2 regions of the Clostridium pacaense genome follow, and region 2 is predicted to be linked to the other one. Evidence: predicted binding sites of a transcription regulator. Region 2 holds the regulator's gene; the other holds the start of a gene.
The links. Region 2 encodes Rex, which represses fermentation and respiration genes when NADH is low (regulators of the CRP and FNR family bind a similar motif). Its sites were predicted from a motif close to ATTGTTAANNNNTTAACAAT; they were not measured.
Positions count from the first base shown of each region.

Region 1: LK536_RS32115 (CD0519/CD1768 family membrane protein) is a predicted target of Rex. The motif match lies at 2,090-2,109, and genes of this name have one in related genera.

Region 1 covers NZ_JAJFEB020000001.1:532,740-537,175, forward strand. Annotated here, with positions in the region: gene LK536_RS32110 (M24 family metallopeptidase) at 1-706, opposite strand, end outside; gene LK536_RS32115 (CD0519/CD1768 family membrane protein) at 740-1,927, opposite strand; gene LK536_RS32120 (DUF5058 family protein) at 2,416-3,117, shown strand; gene LK536_RS32125 (hypothetical protein) at 3,132-3,872, shown strand; gene LK536_RS32130 (helix-turn-helix transcriptional regulator) at 3,941-4,436, shown strand, end outside.
Region 2 covers NZ_JAJFEB020000001.1:403,049-407,484, forward strand. Annotated here, with positions in the region: gene LK536_RS31550 (NAD(P)H-hydrate dehydratase) at 20-1,561, opposite strand; gene LK536_RS31555 (redox-sensing transcriptional repressor Rex) at 1,634-2,296, opposite strand; gene abc-f (ribosomal protection-like ABC-F family protein) at 2,571-4,436, shown strand, end outside.

The sequences.
Region 1 (4,436 bases), 130 kb from region 2:
CCTTGTAAAAGACAGTACGTGTCTGATCGGAACAGTAATGTCCATAGGGCGCACCTAAATCAAACATGATACAGTCACCAGGAGTTAACCTGGTATCATCTGATACATGATGGGCTTCGGCACAGTGGGCGCCATAGGAGAATATCACATTGGTCCCATAGGCATCTGCCCCATATTGGGCAAATAATCCATAACGCATACGGGACAGTTCCAGTTCACTGATATCACCATTGATATTCTCAAATATTTCAGCCAGGACCTTATCATTAATCAGGGAAGAGGTTTTTAGGATATCAAGTTCCTCCTCATCCTTAATCATGCGCAAATCATCCACCAGTTTCGGCATATTGACATACCTGGCATTAGGCTGGGCGTTCATTAAGCCTAACAGGAACCTGGCCTGCCAGTCCTGGTCCACCACAACCGTGCCGCCTTCCTTAATGGCCTTTCCCATTAACTGTGTGGGGTCCTGGGTATCATCCCACAATACAAGCTCTGCCATGACACTGGGATCCACGTGGAATAAACGGTTTACATAGTAGATTGCACTGCCGTCTGCATTGATGATCAATGCCAGCAGACGCCGCATGGGATCCATATACGCACCTGAAAAATAAAACACATTGGCTTTTGATGTGACGATTACCTGGTCTACCCCATACTCTTTCATTTTACTACAAAGCTTCTGTACACGTTCAGATTTCATATCATACCTCCTGTTATTTATATCCTTTTAATCTTATAGTAACATAGTCCACAGCCTGTACAGAAGATTAGCCGAAATCCCGGCACATAATCCTCCAATAGTATGGCAGGCAATGGCTGTTCCGGTAAACCTCCTCTCATTCAGGCTGTCCATCATGGCAACATGGGTGCTGAGGTATCCGCTCCAGCACATGCACATGGCGGTAAATACGGCAATGTCATTGGCATGGGCCAATCCGCCTGCCACCATGGCGGGTATCAGGCTGATTGCCGCCCCGGCAGAACCAAGTGAAGTCACTGGTACGGATATTGCTGCCGGAGAAGAAAATCCAAAGAGCGGGACAAAAATAAAACCTAATTTTTCTCCTATCCAGGGAAAAAATGCCACCCCCTCATAGGCTGCCCCAGTATATATCCCGCCGTCCCCAGGCCCATTGGTAAGCATCAATACAATAGTACAGATAATCAGCACACCTGGTATGATGGCAACCCCCATCTTTACACCGGACTGTCCGCCTTCCAACAGCGCATTAAGCAAACGGCCGGCCCTGGTTCCCTCCCGTACTTTTCTGTAACGGATAAGGTCTACCTGCTCACTGTCCTCATTTTCATATCCCTGTTCCACGCCATAAAACCTGCTGGTCCTGCTTATCATAAGTCTTGTACTGATAATGCTTCCTATGACAGCCGCAATATTCCCTATCATGACAGCTGATGTAAATGAACCTCCATCCGCCAGGGGCAGGCTGACCAGGAAAACGGATATGATAAGACCCATCCCAAATGCTGTACCCAGATTTGTCAGGGCCGGAAGCTGATAACGTTTGAAATACCTTCGGAACCGTACATCATCACATAAAGTCAGGACCGCAGGATTATCAGAAAAATAAGTAGCAAATACACTGATGATACTGGCTCCCGGAAGGCGGTATAAAGGATACATAAGCGGCGAAATCAGCCGGTTTGCAATTGAAATGACGCCAAATTCCGCCAGAACTCCGGACAAAGCCCCTGCCACCACTGCAATTGCCGTAATATACCATACGGTTTCCATCAAAAGCGAATAGGCTGTGTTTAACATGGTGTTAACCATATTGACCCCGCCCATCTTTATACCGATAATCCCAAACAGGATGCTAATGGAACATATACATACCCCGCCTTCCAGACTGACTGCCTCCTTATACCCGGCAGGGGGAATCTGTTGTTTGTTAAGCTTCATCTAACTCCTTTACATTTTGGAAATCTGCTTGCAATCGTTATTAGCATTGTATCACATAATACCCATAAAAACTTTACCATACTTCAGGTACAATCATCCGTTTTCTCATGCAAGGATTTAATTTATACTATTTTCTGATTTTTTACCCCCCCCCCCCACTAATTTTACATAATTTTATCAATATCTCATAAATACCATGCGTTTTCTCAGGTTTTTATATATTTTGTACATATATATTGTATTTTTTTGTTTTTTTATATATAATTGTTGCAGGTTCTGAAAAAATATAGTTTGTTTTTTCCAATCTTTTTAATAATTATCAGACTTTATATTGGCGTACAGAAGAAAAATATACAAATGCAATTGGGAATCTGCATGATATCAATCGTTACCTTCTGAATATTTCTGAGATAAAGTCAAATCAGGACGGAATAAAACAATATATTAAAATCAGGATACAACACATCATGTTATTGGGAGGTATTAAAATGGATTATCTGCAGATAGCGAACAGCCCAACCCTATGGATTGCCTGTGCGATTCCAGTTTTACTGATTGCTTTTCAGGCAGTCATATTTGTCTGTAAATCACTGAACGCGGCAAATGCCCTTGGAATCACGAAGCACCAGATTAACAGCGCTGTGCGCAGCAGCGCAATTGCATCATTTGGACCATCTGTTGTTGTGGCCATCGGGGCTTTAGGACTGGTTCTGGCCATGGGAGGACCCATCTCCTGGCTCCGCCTGTCTTTTATCGGAGCTGTGCAATATGAATTGACCGCAGCCACATTCGGCGCCCAGGCAGCCAATGCCACATTTGACACAATGACACCCCTGGCATTTGCCAATGCCGTATGGACAATGACCATCTGTTCCGTTGGCTGGCTGTTAATGACCGTCCTGTTTGCAAAAAAATTCGACAAAATGACCCACATGATTGCTGGCAATAACCAGAAGGTCCTGGGCATGGTATCGGTAGGCGCAATGCTTGGATGCTTCGGTAATTTATGTGCGGGTCGTCTGGTCAATCTGGATGCCGGAACCGTTGCCGTCATCGTGGGATTTGTTGTAATGTGCACCATGGTGACACTTGCTAAGAAGACCGGTAAACAATGGGTCAGCGACTGGTCACTTACCATTGCAATGGTGTCCGGAATGGTGGTCACCATACCAATCACACTTTTAAATTAAGGAGGGATATGCATATGAGTACAGAAGCAGCCATTGCCGCAGGAAACGGAACATCCGCTGCATATTATGAAAAAGAATATATTCCCGGTATTTATAAATGGGGCATGATTACTAATACACTCGGAATCATCCTTGCATTCCTGCCGGCCATGGTAATCTCCATGGTGTTCGGTATCACCCCAAGCTTCAGTATGATTGTGGCCGGAAGTACGCTGCAGCTAATGTCAGGTACCCTGGTTTCCTGGCTGGTGGACCCCATTGCCATGTATCCCATGTTAGGTATGCCCGGTATGTTCATGTCTTTCCTTTCGGGCAATATTTCAAATTTAAGGCTTCCGGCCCTGGCCGCTGCCCAGCAGGGTGCCAACGTTGATGCCGGTACCGAAAAAGGCAATGTAATAGCAACCATCGGCATTGCTGTTTCCAATATAGTCAGCCTCCTCCTTATCACAGGCGCTGTATTGGGCGGCTCTGCCCTCCTTGCCAAACTTCCTGCCAATGTCGTCACCACATTAAACTACATATTGCCCGCATTATTCGGCGGGATTTTCGGCCAGTTCTTTATGAAAAACAAGAAGCTTGGCATTGTTGCAATCTCCCTTGCAGTGGGATTAACCATTCTTGTGAATCTCCATCTGTTTGACTGGCTCCCGTTTGCACCTTACAATATTGTAGTAATCGTAGCTGTGTTCGGAACAATGTTCGTAGGCAAACTGATGGCCGACAAAGAAGTCCAGAAAGAGGAAAGCAACTGATAACATATCACCCAGCCCCCTCTCAGAGCTGACCGGGGGCTAATTGATAGAAGGACGGCGAATACAACATGACAAATAAAGTAATCTGTAAAATGGTGGATTTTCCCAGCCACGAACAGGGACATTCCCATCCCCACGCGCATATCATCATCCCCATAAAAGAACCGGTTCATCTGACGCATGACGGGATGAGCTATTACCTTATGCCTGGCAGCATGTCATTCATCCTGCCCTACTCCTATCACACCTTCAGCGGCAAGTGCCAGAAAAATAACATTGTGATGGATATTCCGGAAACAATGATAAAAAAGAAGGATTATGCCATATTCTCCGCCAACCGGATACTTCCAATCAGCAGTACCTTAATGCCCGTCATAGAACTGATTCACCACGAAATCACCATGAATCCGGCTTCTGATTCCGTGCGGTATTTATTTTATTATATTTATGACAAGTTTGTGGAAAAACAGAGTTTCCGCTCCCTGAAGTATATCGCGGAAAATTTTTCAGAAAATATCACGGTAGCCAAGCTGGCAGAAATAGAGAACTATAACCGGTTCTACT
Region 2 (4,436 bases):
ATCTGCCTCCTGTTTTGTCTCATTCCATCGCGGGCTCCATAGCCCTCCCGATTGCATGTGCCAGATCCGATGCCAGAAGGCTGTGCTGCCCTGTCTGCCTGGCTGCCGCCTCTCCTGCCCTGCCGTGAAGGTAGACCCCCATCAGGGCGGCCTGTTCTTCCTCCATGCCAATGGCCGCGAGGCCTGCGATGATACCCGTAAGGACATCGCCGGAACCGGCCTTGGCCATGGCGCTGTTGCCGCTGGAATTAATGTAGAGCGTCCCGTCCTTGCCTGCCACCACCGTGGCAGCATCCTTAAGCACGCAGGTAATGCCGTACCGCCCCGCATATTCCAGCGCTGCCCCGGCCAGATTCTCCTTGATGGCATCGATGCCCTCCCCTGTCAGCCTGGCCATCTCCCCAAGATGGGGGGTGATTATGATGTTTTCCGTGTAGTAGGTGGTCAGGTACGGATGCCCGGCTATGGCATTGAGGCCGTCCGCATCAATGATCACAGGCACAAAGGCGCTGGTCAGTATATCCTCCACCAGGTATTCCACATATGGTTCGCTGCCAAGTCCCGGCCCCAGCACCACCACATCCGCCCAGTTCATCTGCTCCTCAATCATGCGCTTGAACTCTTCCCTGCCCGAAACCAGCTGGTCCGCCGTGTAGGTGACGATGATGGCTTCCGGCAGGCGTTCCTGAAGGATCTGGCGGTTTTCCTCCACGGTCAGGAGCTTAACCAGCCCGGCGCCGGTGCGGTAGGCAGCCAGGGCGCTGAGGTATGCGGCGCCGCACATGTTCCGCGACCCTGCTGCAATCAGCACCTTCCCAAAGGTTCCCTTATTGGAATAGGCGGGCCGGCCTGGAATAAGAGCCAGATCCTCCGGCCCGTAGGTGAAGGCGTATCCACACCCTTCCTCTGCCTCCGCCACGGCCCCAAGGGCTGTTTCCGGGAATCCGATATCGCATACCTTTACCCTGCCCGCGTATTCCCTGCCCGGATAAAGGGCTGTTCCGGTCTTCTCCCAGCCAAAGGTGACAGTGACATCCGCCTTCAGCGCAATGCCCATGACAGCCCCCGTGTCCCCATGGATTCCCGAGGGAACATCCACCGCGATGGTATGGGGAATCCTCTTTTCAGACAGCATTTCCATGCACTGTCTGTACTCCCCCTCGATGGGACGGCTTAAGCCCACGCCGAATACCGCGTCAATGAGAAGGCAGCACTCCCCATCCACTGCCCCGGTCCAGGGCCTGACCTCCATGCCCAGCCTGCGCGCAATGGATACCTGGGCCTTAAACTCCTCTGTCCCCTTTTCCAGGTTCCCCACCACGTAAATACAAGCCTGATATCCTTTCAGATAAAGCATCCTGGCCGCCGCCACGCCGTCCGCCCCGTTGTTGCCGGTGCCGCACACCGCCCAGACAGCATCCCTCTGTCCGGCCAGGGCCTCTGCCTCTTCTGCCACCCAAAGGGCCGCCCGTTCCATCAGGACCATGGACGGTATGCCTATGGTATGGATGGTATGGGCGTCCACCGCCTTCATCTGTTTTGCCGTTACCAGTGTTCTCATCCGCATTTACCTCCTGTAAAAAGCAAAGGCCGGCAAGCATAAAGAATGGCTCCTTTGCTTGCCGGCTGATTCTTACTTTGATGCTTTTCCCTCTTCCGTCTTCTGGTCGTACATGCTGCATACCCTGTATGACAGGCGCATCAGACTTTCAGACAGATGGACATTCTCCACTACCACATCATCCGGAACCACCAGATCAGTATGGGCAAAGTTCCAGATTGCCTTGATACCGGCCTGGACAAGACGGTCTGCAATCTCAGGCGCCTTTGTCTTTGGAATGGTCAGGGCCGCTATCTGAATCTCATTCTCCTTGATGTAGTGCTCCAGATCATCCACGGAGCGGATCTCAATCCCGCGGATTACCAGGCCAATCAGCTTGGGGTTAATGTCAAACATGCCCTTGATGACAAATCCACGCCTTTCGAAATTCGTATAGTTTGCAATGGCCTGCCCCAGATTGCCAGCCCCGATGATGATCAGGTTGTGCTGCTGGTCAATCCCTAAAATCTTTGCTATCTCGGCATACAGGTACTTGACGTTATAACCGTATCCCTGCTGGCCGAATCCTCCAAAATTATTAAGGTCCTGACGGATCTGTGATGCCGTTACTTTCATCCTGGCGCTAAGTTCATTGGAAGAGATGCGTTCCACACCCTCCTCAATCAGTTCACCCAGGTAGCGGTAATAGCGGGGCAATCTTGAAATTACCGCCTTTGATATCTCTTTGCGTTCCATTGTGTTCCACCTTCCCCTTACGCGTTTCTATAAATACCTAATGGTTCTATTATAAACAAGTGTCAAAAAAATGTCAAACACGTTTCAGTATGTTCTTGAAAAAATTTTCCTATTATATTATACTGGTGAAAGTATAATGTGGAAATCCCGGCGGTCTGGAGCCTTGAAAAACAGGCGGTATATGCGGGTTTCCTTCCCATATAAGCGCGTAAAGACAGCGCCCCGGTTCCCCGCCCGGATGGGGCGCCGGTGTACAATGCAAAGGAGTTTAACCATGATTTTATCATGCAGCAATATAACCAAGTCCTTCGGTGACAAACATATCTTAAAGCAGGTTTCCTTCCACCTGGAAGACCACGAAAAGGCGGCCATTGTGGGCATTAACGGCGCAGGCAAGACCACCCTTCTGAAAATCATCATCGGCGAACTGGCTGCAGACGAGGGCGTTGTGGCCCTCAGCAAGGGCTCCACCATAGGTTATCTGGCGCAGCACCAGGACCTGGACAGCGAAAGCACGATTTACGAAGCCCTTCTGGAGGTAAAGCGCCCGGTCATACAGATGGAGGAGCGGATCCGCAGCCTGGAGCTTAAGATGCATTCCGCCTCAGGCGATGCCCTGGAAGCCATGCTGGCGGAATACAGCCGCTTAAACCATGCCTTTGAACTGGCCAATGGCTATGCTTATAAAAGCGAGGTCACGGGCGTATTAAAAGGCCTTGGATTCAGCGAGGACGAATTTACCAAGCCCATCAACACCCTTTCCGGCGGTCAGAAAACCCGTGTCTCCCTGGGCAAGCTCCTGCTCACCAAGCCGGACGTACTGCTGCTTGACGAGCCGACCAACCACCTGGACATGGAGTCCATTGCCTGGCTGGAAACCTATTTGAAGGGTTATTCAGGCAGCGTGATCATCGTTGCCCATGACCGTTATTTCCTGGACCGTGTGGTTTCCAAGATTGTGGAGCTGGATAACGGCATCGGGACCATGTTCTCAGGCAATTATTCCGCCTACAGCGACAAGAAAGCCATGCTCCGGGATGCCAAAATCAGGGCATATCTAAACCAGCAGCAGGAAATCAAGCATCAGGAAGCAGTCATCACCAAGCTTAAATCCTTTAACCGTGAAAAGTCCATCCGGCGTGCAGAGAGCCGTGAAAAGATGCTGGATAAGATTGAGCGGCTGGATAAACCGGTGGAAATTGACGATTCCATGGATATACGGCTGGAGCCGGATGTAATCAGCGGCAATGATGTGCTGACGGTCAGGGAATTAAGCAAATCCTTTGACGCCCAGACCCTTTTTTCCCACGTGGATTTTGATATCAAACGCGGGGAACGGGTGGCTATCATAGGCAACAACGGAACCGGCAAGACCACCCTGTTAAAAATCATCAACGGCCTCCTGGAGGCTGACAGCGGCGAAATCCGCCTGGGTTCCAAGGTGCACATCGGTTATTACGACCAGGAACACCAGGTCCTGCACATGGACAAGACATTGTTTGAGGAGATACAGGATACCTATCCTGACATGAATAATACCCAGATCCGCAATACCCTGGCCTCCTTCCTGTTCACGGGCGATGATGTGTTCAAGCTGATCCGGGACTTAAGCGGCGGGGAACGCGGACGCGTGTCCCTGGCCAAGCTCATGCTCTCCGACGCCAACTTCCTTTTACTGGATGAGCCTACCAACCATCTGGACATCACGTCCAAGGAGATACTGGAAAGCGCCCTCTGCCGCTATACGGGCACCGTGCTTTATGTGTCCCATGACCGTTATTTCATCAACCGCACCGCCACCAGGATACTGGACCTGACCAGCCAGTCCCTGATTAATTATATCGGCAACTACGATTATTACCTTGAGAAGAAGGATGACGTGGAAGCAGCATTCGCAGCAAGGAATGCTGCGGGCCAGGCGCCTGCGGGAACGCCGGACAGGGATCTGGCCTCCTCTTCTGCCAGCGATATAAAGCTGGACTGGAAGGCCCGGAAGGAAGAACAGGCGCGCATACGCAAGCGCCAGAACGAACTGAAGAAAACAGAGGATTCCATCCATGCCCTGGAAACCAGGGACAGTGAGATTGACGGGCTGCTTTCCCTGGAAGAGGTCTACACCGATGTGGACAGGCTGATGGAA